Regions from separate parts of the Lelliottia nimipressuralis genome, predicted to be linked through region 3. Evidence: predicted binding sites of a transcription regulator. Region 3 holds the regulator's gene; each other region holds the start of a gene.
What was found. The regulator CRP, encoded in region 3, controls carbon source genes, mostly activating them, when cyclic AMP is high. The targets are predictions, from matches to a motif close to ATGTGANNNNNNTCACAT.
Positions count from the first base shown of each region.

Region 1: deoC (deoxyribose-phosphate aldolase) is a predicted target of CRP. The motif match lies at 1,261-1,278, and genes of this name have one in related genera.
Region 2: ACB496_RS05155 (enolase C-terminal domain-like protein) is a predicted target of CRP. The motif match lies at 1,580-1,597, and genes of this name have one in related genera.
Region 4: msrB (peptide-methionine (R)-S-oxide reductase MsrB) is a predicted target of CRP. The motif match lies at 1,955-1,972, and genes of this name have one in related genera.

Region 1 is NZ_CP167172.1:648,226-651,370, reverse strand. Features, by position in the region: gene deoA (thymidine phosphorylase) at 1-187, opposite strand, end outside; gene deoC (deoxyribose-phosphate aldolase) at 350-1,129, opposite strand; gene ACB496_RS03080 (YjjI family glycine radical enzyme) at 1,391-2,938, shown strand; gene ACB496_RS03075 (YjjW family glycine radical enzyme activase) at 2,913-3,145, shown strand, end outside.
Region 2 is NZ_CP167172.1:1,106,272-1,109,416, forward strand. Features, by position in the region: gene ACB496_RS05150 (GntR family transcriptional regulator) at 1-213, shown strand, start outside; gene ACB496_RS05155 (enolase C-terminal domain-like protein) at 201-1,400, opposite strand; gene ACB496_RS05160 (PTS transporter subunit EIIC) at 1,679-3,055, shown strand.
Region 3 is NZ_CP167172.1:4,251,630-4,254,774, reverse strand. Features, by position in the region: gene ACB496_RS20495 (YccS/YhfK family putative transporter) at 1-1,431, opposite strand, end outside; gene crp (cAMP-activated global transcriptional regulator CRP) at 1,490-2,122, opposite strand; gene ACB496_RS20485 (OsmC family protein) at 2,429-2,833, shown strand; gene ACB496_RS20480 (phosphoribulokinase) at 2,917-3,145, opposite strand, start outside.
Region 4 is NZ_CP167172.1:1,812,473-1,815,617, reverse strand. Features, by position in the region: gene ACB496_RS08460 (glycoside hydrolase family 18 protein) at 1-1,063, shown strand, start outside; gene ACB496_RS08455 (YeaC family protein) at 1,104-1,382, opposite strand; gene msrB (peptide-methionine (R)-S-oxide reductase MsrB) at 1,424-1,837, opposite strand; gene gapA (glyceraldehyde-3-phosphate dehydrogenase) at 2,178-3,145, shown strand, end outside.

The DNA.
Region 1 (3,145 bases), 1.1 Mb from region 3:
TCGCCATGGTCAGCGAGACACGTTCCGGCATCGCCATATCGTGGAAGAAAATGGTCATCGCCAGGGCGGCAATCTGCCCTTCAGAGATGGTGTTGTCACGAATACCGTTGATAAAGAAGCGGATCTCTTCGTCGCTTAATGCATGACCATCACGTTTTTTACGAATAATTTCTTGTGCGAGAAACACGGTAACCCCCGGGGAATCAGGTTAAATGCGGCGGTAAACCCGCCGCGATAATAATATTACTCTACATAATTCGAGCTGCCGGAGGGCGGCAAGAAAGTGCCCCCCAGGCGCCTACACAAGTAAGAGACTGGGGTGAAAGTGCAGCCTGACTATGACGAGTAATTAGTAGCTGCTGGCGCTCTTACCGTCACCGTGACCCAGCGCTTTCAGCAGGCTTGCCAGCAGGCTGGATGCGCCGAAGCGGTAGTGACGGGAATCCGCCCAGTCGGCACCAAACAGGTCGTCAGCGATGGCCAGGAACTGCTGCGCGTCCTCTGCAGTACGCACGCCGCCCGCAGGTTTGAAACCAACGGTTTTAGACACGCCCATGTCGCGAATCACTTCCATCATGATGCGAGCGCTTTCTGGCGTTGCATTGACCGGCACTTTACCGGTAGAGGTTTTAATGAAATCTGCACCCGCTTTGATGGAGATTTCAGATGCTTTACGAATCAGCGCTTCTTCTTTCAGCTCGCCCGTTTCGATAATCACTTTCAGCAGCACGTTAGCCGCCGCACAAGCGTCTTTACAGGCTTTCACCAGGTCAAAACCGACCTGCTCGTTGCCGGCGATCAGCGCACGGTACGGGAACACCACGTCAACTTCATCAGCACCGTAGGCAATCGCCGCGCGGGTTTCAGCCAGCGCAATGTCGATGTCGTCATTGCCGTGCGGGAAGTTGGTGACGGTAGCGATACGCACGTCAGGCGTGCCCTGCGCGTTCAGCGTCTTACGTGCAATCGGGATAAAACGCGGATAGATGCAGATGGCAGCGGTATTGCCCACTGGCGTTTTCGCCTGATGGCACAATGCGATCACTTTTTCATTGGTGTCGTCATCGTTCAAGGTGGTCAGGTCCATCAGTTTCAACGCGCGCAGGCTGCTTGCGGTTAAATCGGTCATAACATTCTCCAACGGCTTCGCCGTATAAATTTTCACCGTGCGGGTCTGTGAGTATTCTAACATTCACCCGCATTCACACTTCGACATTCATCACAGTTAATGAAAACTGCGTACAAATTTGCATTACTGTAATGAGATCAACTTCAAACTTTAGTCCTCAGGCTGCTGGCTAAAACAGCAATCACCCGCGTCGGATCAAATGGCTTCGCATGATGAGTTCCTACAATCTGCCCATCAACCGCAGAATAAAAGGAAGCGAACATGTCCACCTCTGGTCTCGATGCTTTGCAACAACGTTGCCAGCAAATTGTGACAAGCCCGGTACTGACAGCCGAGCAAAAACGTCATTTCCTGGCGCTGGAAGCGGAAAACAATCTGCCCTACCCCGCGCTGCCACGGGCCGCGCGAGCGGCACTGGACGAGGGTTTCATCTGCGATATGTTTGAAGGCCATGCGCCCTTCAAACCGCGCTACGTTCTGCCGGACTACGCTAAATTCCTGGCAAACGGCTCAGAGTGGTTAGAGCTGGAAGGGGCGAAAGATCTCGATGACGCCCTGTCGTTACTCACCATCCTCTACCACCATGTTCCATCCGTTACATCGATGCCGGTGTTTCTCGGCCATCTCGACGCGTTGCTGCAACCCTATGTTAGAATTCTAACACAAGAAGAAATTGATAGCCGAATAAAACGTTTCTGGCGTTATCTCGACAGAACCCTGCCAGACGCGTTTATGCACGCCAACATCGGCCCTGCGGATACCCCAGTCACCCGCGCAATTTTACGCGCTGACGCAGAGCTGATGCAGGTCTCACCGAATCTCACCTTTATTTACGACCCGGAAATTACCCCTGATGATTTGCTGCTAAGCGTGGCAAAAAATATTTGCGAATGCAGTAAACCGCATATTTCCAACGGTCCGGTGAATGATAAAATTTTCACAAAAGGCCGTTATGGCGTGGTGAGTTGTTACAACTCCCTGCCGCTGGCGGGCGGTGGCAGCACCCTGGTTCGCCTCAATCTCAAGGCTATTGCCGAGAGCAGTGAATCAGTGGACGATTTCTTTACCCGCACGCTACCGCACTACTGCCAGCAGCAGATCGCGATTATCGATGCACGCTGTGATTTCCTGTATGAGCAATCCGGCTTCTTTGAGAATAGCTTCCTGGTAAAAGAGGGGCTGATTGATGCGGATCGTTTTGTGCCGATGTTTGGCATGTACGGTCTGGCCGAAGCGGTCAATACCCTGTGCGAGAAAGCCGGGCTGAACGCGCGTTACGGCAAGGATGAGCAGGCCAATGCGCTGGGCTACCGCATTAGCGAACAGCTTGCGGAATTTGTCGAAAATACGCCGGTGAAACACGGCTGGAAGCAGCGCGCCATGCTGCATGCCCAGTCCGGAATCAGCTCTGACGCGGGTACTACGCCGGGTGCGCGTCTGCCGTATGGCGATGAGCCGGATCCGATTAGCCATCTGCTGGCCGTCGCGCCGCATCACAAACATTATCATTCGGGCATCAGTGACATTCTGACGCTGGACGAAACCATCAAGCGTAACCCGCAGGCCGTGGTTCAGCTGTGTCTTGGGGCGTTTAACGCCGGGATGCGCGAATTCACGGCCAACGTGGCCGGGAACGATCTGGTGCGTGTGACCGGGTACATGGTGCGCCTGTCGGACCTGGAGAAATACCGCGCGGAAGGCTCTCGTACCAACACCACCTGGCTTGGCGAAGAGGCCGCACGCAATACACGTATCCTTGAACGTCAGCCGCGCGTGATAAGCCATGAACAGCAGATGCGCTTTAGTTAGTCAGGTTATCCCCTTCTCCTGCGTGGACGGGCCGGGCAGCCGCCTGGCGCTGTTCCTGCAGGGGTGTAACCTGCGCTGCAAAACCTGCCACAATCCGTGGACCATTGGCCGCTGCAACGATTGCGGCGACTGCGTGCTTCACTGCCCGCACGATGCCCTGAACATTCAGGCCGGGCGTGTCTGGTGGCAGGAGAGTATCTGTCAAAA
Region 2 (3,145 bases), 1.6 Mb from region 3:
ACCACCTATCGCGCGGTGAGCGTCAGCCGCGAACAGGCGGTGATTCTGGGCTGCAAGAAGGGCAGCCCGGCAATGCATATTAATAATCGCGGTATTCTCGACGGAGGACGCGTGTTCGAGGTGAGCGATATTATCGACATCAACTACACCTGTACTTACGTCATCCCCTACAACCGCGACAACTTAACCTGGCGGCAAAATCAGGGTGTATGAATCGCCCCATCGGGCAGGCGGCTCTGCGTCCACTCATGCGGGCGGTAGACAACCGGATGCGCCAGGGCCTGCTCCTCGTTGAAGCCCACGCCGATTCCGGCGTTGACAGGCGGATAGACAAATCCCTCTTTTGCCACCGGTGCGCCAGGGAAGACCGCATCCGTGGTTTGCGAACGGGGAATGAACTCCTGAATCGCCGCATTATGCAGATGAATATTCAGATGGGTATTCACCGCCACGCCGATAGGCGTCATGTCGCCCGGCCCGTGCCACGCCAGACGCACGCCAAAAGCCTGACACAGATGCGCCAGTTTGATGGCCGGGGTGATCCCGCCGATCTGTGATACGTGACAGCGGATGAAGTCGATACGACGATTAACGATCAGGTCGTGCCATTCTGCCGGATTGTTAAATAATTCCCCCAACGCCAGCGGTACGCAGCTTTGCTGGCGCACCTGTTCAAGCCAGGCGCTCTGCTGCGGCGGTAAAATGTCTTCAATAAAATAGGGCTGGAACGGTTCGAGCAGTTTTGACAGTTGAACGGCCTGCTGCGGGAACAGTCGCTCGTGGACGTCGTGTAAAATGTGCAGCTTCCAGCCATATTTTTCCCGCAGCGCGCGGAACATCTCAACGGTATTCGCCATGTATTCCTGCTGATCGAACCAGGCGCCAGGCGTTGGATTATCCGGGGCGTGAAGTGCCGACGGCGTGCCGCCGTAAAAGCCAAGCTGACAGCGAATATGCCGGTAACCCTGCGCCAGCAGTGAATCCACGGAGGCGAACAGTTCTTCCAGCGTTTCGCCGCTGGCGTGGCTGTAGGCGGGGATCGCGTCGCGGGATTTGCCGCCCAGCAGTTGATAGAGCGGCATGCCTGCCAACTGGCCTTTGATGTCCCACAGCGCCATATCGACACCCGATATCGCATTGTTCATCACCGGGCCGTTACGCCAGTAGGCGTTGACGTTCATCATTTGCCACAGATCTTCGATATTGTTGGCATCGCGACCAATGAGCAGCGGTTTGAGATACTCATCTACCAGGGTTTTGACCGCCAGCGGACGCTGCTGAAAGGTGGCACAACCGTGGCCGGAGATCCCCTGGTCGGTACTGACACGTACGGTCACCAGATTATGTCGGTCCGGGCGGGTAATAAAACATTCGATATTTTTAATCATCACAGGCGTCACGAAATAACTCCTTGGGGGCTCTGTGGGAATAGGTTATGGGGAATATCATCACCCTAAAAATGTTGGCGGGTAAACCGTTTTTTTGACTATTTATTTTGGTCAGTTATTTAACGGTAAAGCAATTAAAAACCAGACCAATTTTAGATTGATGAGGGTTTTTAGGCTTTTGTTATGGCTAAGTGTGAGCGGAATCAAATTTTATTGGTTTGTTTTGTTGTGACGGTTTAATTATCCTCATGGCAACATTAAAACGACAACAACATCCGGCAGGAGTCTTTATGGGGACGCAAGAAGCCATCAATAATATTATTCGTCTGGTCGGCGGCCAGGGGAATATAAATAAAGTCTGGCACTGCATGACGCGCTTACGCTTTGATCTGATTGACGATAATAAAGTCGATCAAAACGAGATTAAAAAACTGCCTGGCGTGCTGGGCGCGCAGCTGCAGAGCGATCAGTTCCAGGTGATTATCGGACCGAAGGTGAACAGCTGGTACGAGCAAATGCTCAGCGTGCTGGGCAATAACGACACCGCGACGCCTGCGGTGACAAAAGGGCGTAAGAGCCTGGTGTCGCTGTTTATGGACACGGTGTCGGGCGTGTTTGGCCCGATCGTACCGGCGATTGCTGGGGCAGGGATGATCAAAGGTCTGCTGGCCGGGCTTATCGCCCTGAAAGTTGTTTCGGCGAAAAGCGACACGGTGATGGTGATCGATCTCATCGCCAGCGGCGTCTTTTACTTCCTGCCATTTTTCCTTGCCGTTTCGGCGGCGAAAATCTTTAAGACTAATGAATATCTGGCGGCGGCCGTTGCGGCCTGTCTGATGTATCCGTCGCTCATCGAGGCGGCGAAAGCGCTGGCCACGCATCAGGAGGGGGCGGTTAGCGCAATCTGGCTGCTGGATGTGATCCCGGTGTCGGTCTTTAACTATGCCTCCAGCGTGATCCCGGTGATTTTCTCTATTCTGGCTTTGAGCTACATCCACCGCTGGGTGGACAGCATCATGCCCGACGTGCTGAAAACGGTCTTTACCCCGACGCTGACGCTGTTCCTCGGCGCACTGGCCGCGCTGGTGGTGATCGGGCCGATTGGCATCTGGCTCGGTAAAGGACTGGCGCTGTTTATCGAAGGCTTGTTTGGCGTGTCGGCGAGTTTTGCCGGCCTGGTGGTCGGCGCGATTCGTCCGGTGGCGATCCTCACCGGCATGCACCATGCAATGACGCCAATCGCGCTGCAAAACTTCAGCGATCGTGGCTACGACATGCTGATGCCAATGATGTTTATGGCTAACATGGCGATTGCCGGGGCGACCTTTGCAATCTGGCGTATAAGCCGCGATCGGCAGGAGCGCACCGTGACCTTGTCTGCCGCCATTTCCGCTCTACTCGGGATTACGGAACCGGCGCTGTTTGGGGTACTGACGCGCTACAAAAAAGCGTTTATCGCCGCCACCGTCGCCAGTTCTCTGGCCTCAGCGTTTATCGCGTTCTTTGGCGTTCGTCTCTACGGCTACATTCTGTCGAGCATTTTCAGCCTGCCGGCCTATATCGGGCCTTACTTTATCTTTGCGCTCTCGGGCGTGGTGATAGCGCTGGTGCTGTCGTTTGTCCTGACGACCATGCTGGTGGGGAAAGAACAGGCGGAAGAAAAGTAAGCTAAACCCTCGCCTGACGGCGGGGGTTGTTTTTTGTTCGCGACTCGGATACCATTTTGTTATGTTATAACAAAACATGACGAGATGACC
Region 3 (3,145 bases):
CAGGGTCAGCAGTTGCAGGGTATATACCGCCGTCACTGTAAACCCAACCATTGCCCAGCCGTAGTTTTTGCGGATGATCAGATAGCCGACCAGGGTAATGACCAGCATTCCCAGCAGGGTATAGCCGTCAGGAACATGGAAGTGCAGTGTGATACCGGCAATCACCAGCCCGGCAAACGTCCCGAGCGCACGGTGCAGTATTCGCACGCGCGTCGCGCCATAGCCATTCTGCGTGACAAACAGCACGGTCATTAAAATCCAGTAGGGCTTGGGTAAGTGCAGCGCGACGCCCATCAGGCTGGCGATGCTCAGCATCACGCTGATGCGTGCGGCATTGCGCAGGGCGGAAGATTTCAGTGATAAATAGCTTTTCAGTGCCGGTAGCAGCGGCAGACGCTTTTGTTTATCGGCCATCAGGTCGCGCGGGTAGAGCGGGCGCTGAGTGCGCAACACGCGTGCGATGCGGCTAAAGTGCCACGCGCAAAACTGCCCAACCGGATTATCCGGATGCTGACGGGCAATTTTCTCCAGCGCGCCCAGCTGTTTATCCATTGTAAAACGCGTGGGATAACGGTGGTAAAGAATATCGTCAGCCAGCACCCGCAGGCGGGCCGCGACCGTCTGGGCATTCCAGCGGATCACCGCTTCGGCGTGGCTGCGCTCCACCAGTTTTTGCACCTCCTGCGGGTGATGCAGACTGACCGAAATATGCTCCTGTAGATCAAGCCCCACCTGGAAGACGCGCAGCAGTCGCTTGTATTCATGGTTTTTATTGGCCGCCAGCATATGCAGCTGCTGATAGCACTGGCTGATTAAGTCGACCACTTTTTGCTGGCGCGTAAGCAGCGGGGGCAATGATTTTTCCGGGTCTGTGTGTTGCGTCAGCAGGGTGTATTTGGCTTCGCAATAGTCCGCGAGCTGGACGTAGAGCAGGCTCAGGGATTCGCGCAGGGGCTGCTCCCGCCACATCCAGAACCAGAACCAGTTAAACAGCCCGTACCACAGGGTACCGAACGTATAGATCAGCAGCGGCTCCCAGACGGGCATATTTCCGGCGAGGCTCAGTGTGAAAATAGCGGCTATCAGTGAGGCGGGCAGTAGGCGAGCGTGCAGCGAACTGATCTCCGCCGTGACGCCCAGCGTCATAGCCAGCACGGTCAGGATTAACGGCAGCGGGATATCACGGGCCAGCAGCAGCTGCACGGCCAGGCTACATCCGGCGAACAGGCAGCCGCCGATAATCAGGCGTTTGAAAAAGCGTTTATGCGGTGTATCGAGACCGGCAATGTTGCAGCAGGCAGGAACGAGAGAGAACAACAGCCCATGTTGCAGATGGCCCAGGATTAAACCGACAGCCACGGGAAGACATAACACCAGAGTTTGACGTAGTGCGTAGTTAACTTCGGGGTGATAAATCAGCCTGCGCCACATGATCGTCAGAGACAAAAACGGCGTGACACCTCGCGATGGCACGCCGTTCGTTCCGGAATTAACGCGTTCCGTAGACCACGATAGTTTTACCGTGAGCGGAGATCAGGTTTTGATCTTCCAGCATTTTCAGGATACGGCCAACGGTTTCACGAGAACAGCCGACGATCTGACCAATCTCCTGACGGGTAATTTTAATTTGCATACCGTCCGGGTGGGTCATGGCGTCAGGTTGTTTCGCCAGGTTCAGCAGGGTCTGCGCGATGCGGCCTGTTACGTCCAGGAAGGCGAGGTTACCCACTTTCTCGGAAGTGACCTGCAGGCGGCGAGCCATCTGCGAAGAAAGACGCATCAGGATGTCCGGGTTCACCTGGATCAGCTGGCGGAATTTCTTATAGGAGATCTCTGCAACTTCACACGCGGTTTTCGCACGCACCCAGGCGCTACGTTCCTGGCCTTCTTCAAACAGGCCCAGTTCACCGATGAAATCGCCCTGGTTCAGATAAGAAAGGATCATCTCTTTCCCTTCTTCATCTTTGATCAGCACTGCCACCGAGCCTTTGACGATGTAATACAACGTTTCCGCTTTTTCACCCTGGTGAATCAGCGTGCTCTTCGATGGGTACTTATGAATGTGGCAATGAGACAAGAACCATTCGAGAGTCGGGTCTGTTTGCGGTTTGCCAAGCACCATGCGCTGTTATCCTCTGTTATAAGCTGTCTCAGAGTCAAAATCGCATCCTGACTCTGGGGTTGCAATCGAATTCTTACCCGTACCTGGGAAGTGGCTGTCGCACTGTTCGCAGCCAGTAAAGTTTGATGTCCTCTGCATACATGTGTAACGTCAATGTATTACTGTAGCATCGAGACTGTTTTAGCATAGCTTTAGCCGCGTGTCTCCTGGTGTCTCGCTTCAGCATGATGCAGGTCGCCTTCCGTTGCGAGAATTGTAACGCACGCGTAATCTGTTCGGAAAAATGCAACTTTGGAGTTAATGAAAATGCAAGCGCGTGTGAAATGGGTTGAAGGTTTAACGTTCCTTGGCGAATCCGCTTCAGGACACCAGATTTTGATGGACGGCAACTCCGGAGATAAAGCGCCAAGCCCGATGGAAGTGGTACTGATGGCGGCGGGCGGATGCAGCGCGATTGACGTGGTTTCGATTCTGCAGAAAGGTCGTCATGACGTGACGGACTGCGAAGTGAAGCTGACCTCAGAGCGTCGCGAAGAGGCGCCACGTCTGTTTACGCACATCAACTTGCATTTTATCGTCACCGGTAAAGAGCTGAAGGATGCGGCGGTTTCCCGTGCGGTGGATCTGTCTGCGGAGAAGTACTGCTCCGTGGCGCTGATGCTGGAAAAAGCGGTGAACATTACGCATTCCTACGAAGTGATCGACGCTTAACACTACGCCCGGTAGCGCTACGCTTGCCGGGCCTGTCACCGCATGATTCAGCCGGATAGCGAAGCGCTCCCCGGCGACTGAACTCAGGCGATCTTCTTGCCTTCCATCAGCCGTTGCACCAGCGGCATCATGATCAGCTCCATCGCCAGCCCCATCTTCCCGCCCGGGACCACTAATGTATTGATATGGGAAATGAATGAGCCCTGCAGCATCGCCAGCAGCCAGGGGTAATCAATGTCTTCCAGATTGCGGAAGTGAATCACCACAAAACTCTCGTCCAGCGACGGAATTGTTTTCGCCGCAAACGGGTTA
Region 4 (3,145 bases), 2.3 Mb from region 3:
CGAAGCGGGTGAAACCAACGCCGCGCTGAAAGACGCCAGTAAGCTGCACCAAATCTGGCTCTCGCCGAAGGTAACTGCCGATCTGCATAAAATCCCTGAACTGCGTAAGCAAAACCCACAGCTTAAAGTCCTGCTCTCTGTTGGTGGCTGGGGCGCACGCGGATTCTCCGGCGCTGCGGATAGCAAAGAGAGCCGCGCCGTGTTTATTCGCTCCGTGCAGGAGATCGTCACGACCTACGGACTTGATGGCATCGATCTCGACTGGGAGTACCCGGTGAACGGTGCGTGGGGTCTGGTGGATAAGCAGCCCGCCGACAAAGACAACTTCACTGCTCTGCTGAAGGAGATCCGCGAATCGCTGCCGAAAGAGAAGCTGGTAACTGTCGCCCTGGGGGCGAATGCCGAAAGCCCAAAAAGCTGGGTCGACGTCAAAGCGATCGCGCTGTATCTGAACTACATCAATCTGATGACCTACGATATGGCCTACGGCACGCAGTATTTTAACTCGAACCTGTATGACTCCACTAAGTGGCCGACTGTGGCCGCAGCGGACAAATACAGTGCTGATTTTGTAGTCAACAACTACCTCGCTGCCGGGCTGAAACCTGAGCAGATGAATTTAGGGATTGGTTTTTACGGGCGCGTGCCAAAACGCAGCGTGGAGCCAGGCATCGACTGGACAAAAACAGATGCTGAGAAAAACCCAGTGACACAGCCGTACTTCGGTGCGCAGGAGATGGGATTGTTCAAGGCGTTGGGCTATGACCTCACCAAAGATACCTACGTGAAGTACAACGATATTGTCAGCAAGCTGATTAACGATCCGCAGAAACGCTTTACCGAGCACTGGGACGATCAGGCGAAAGTGCCGTGGCTGTCGGTGAAATCGGCGGAGGGCAAAGAACTGTTCGCTCTGTCGTACGAAAACCCGCGTTCGGTCGACCTGAAGGCGCAGTACATCAAAGAGAAAGGTCTGGGTGGCGCGATGTTCTGGGAGTATGGCGCGGACGACCACAACCAGCTGGCGAAGCAGTTAGCAACGTCGTTAGGGATTAAGCACTAACTCCATTGCCGGGCAGCGTTGGCGCTTGCCCGGCCTGTGGTTACTGCATTTTCATCGTCGCAATCGGTTTTGGCGTGATGCCAAAGTCTTCCTTCAGCTCGCGCTTACTCTTCATCACCATCTGGCCTTTCGTGTCGATAGTCATGTGCTGTGCGTCGCTGTTATTGCGCGCCTGCCACAGCATCACCAATTGCAGGCTGTTCTCTTTTTGCTCTGCCGTCAGCGCCACGCCATCCGGCCATTTCCCCAGTTCTACGGCTGTCACCAGACGCTGATACACGTCCGGCGTCATACTGTTAATCATGTCATCAATATTCATGAGAAATCCGCTGTGATGGAATAATTTGCTGAATCGGTTTTTCAACCTTTGGTCTGGTCGCCATTTTCGTCATCAGAGAAGCTCATCGACGCCGAATTTACACAGAAACGCTCACCCGTAGGCTGTGGTCCATCCGGGAAAACGTGTCCGAGATGAGCATCGCAGTTTCCGCAGCGGATTTCTGTGCGCTGCATACCGTGTGAAGAGTCCGTTAAATAGCGGATGGCCTCGTCGCTGACAGGCTCGTAAAAGCTCGGCCAGCCGCAGCCAGAATCATATTTTGACTGGGAATTAAACAGCGGTGCATCGCACACCAGACAGTGATACACGCCATCGCGCTTATTGTGCAGCAAACGCCCGGTGAATGGGGGTTCAGTTCCGTGGTTCTGCGTCACGTAGAACTGCATTTCTGTTAGATTTTTTTTGAGTTCGTCAGGGTTACGTTGATTCGACATATGCTCAGATCTCGCTGTAGAAACAGATACCTTTCATCGCGAATTCTAACAAAACATTAACACTGAAGTGTGAACTTTTGTTCTAAACTTATGCGTTGCGGTACGGCAGTCAGGCAATTGTGATCTTGCTCACATATTTATCCTGATAGCCCTTTAAAATCCCGGGCGCAGCCCCCATGTGGTTGCTAGCTCAAAGGGAAAGTGAGGCTGTCAGTCGCACAAAGGTTATGCGCAGGATTGATTTGTCGCAATGATTGACACGATTCCGCTTGACGCTGCGTAAGGTTTTTGTAATTTTACAGGCAACCTTTTATTCACTAACAAATAGCTGGTGGAATATATGACTATCAAAGTAGGTATCAACGGTTTTGGCCGTATCGGCCGTATTGTTTTCCGTGCTGCTCAGGAACGTTCTGACATCGAAATCGTTGGTATCAACGATCTGTTGGACGCTGAATACATGGCGTACATGCTGAAGTACGACTCAACTCACGGTCGTTTCAATGGCACCGTTGAAGTGAAAGACGGCCACCTGGTTGTTAACGGCAAAACCATCCGTGTTACTGCTGAAAAAGATCCAGCTAACCTGAAGTGGAACGAAATCGGTGTTGATGTTGTTGCTGAAGCAACGGGTATCTTCCTGACCGACGAAACTGCGCGTAAACACATCACCGCTGGTGCGAAGAAAGTTGTTCTGACTGGTCCTTCCAAAGACAACACGCCTATGTTCGTTAAAGGCGCTAACTTTGACAAATACGAAGGCCAGGACATCGTTTCTAACGCATCCTGCACCACCAACTGCCTGGCTCCGCTGGCAAAAGTTATCAACGACAACTTCGGCATCATCGAAGGTCTGATGACCACTGTTCACGCGACCACCGCAACTCAGAAAACCGTTGATGGCCCGTCTCACAAAGACTGGCGCGGCGGCCGCGGCGCAGCTCAGAACATCATCCCATCCTCTACCGGTGCTGCTAAAGCAGTAGGTAAAGTACTGCCAGAACTGAATGGCAAACTGACTGGTATGGCGTTCCGCGTTCCTACTCCAAACGTATCCGTTGTTGACCTGACCGTTCGTCTGGAAAAAGCAGCGTCTTACGAAGAAATCAAGAAAGCTATCAAAGCCGCTTCTGAAGGCGCAATGAAAGGCGTTCTGGGTTACACCGAAGACGACGTTGTTTCTACCGACTTCAACGGCGAAGTGTGCACTTCTGTGTTCGATGCTAAAGCAGGTATCGCACTGAACGACAACTTCGTGAAACTGGTTTCCTGGTACGACAACGAAACTGGCTACTCTAACAAAGTACT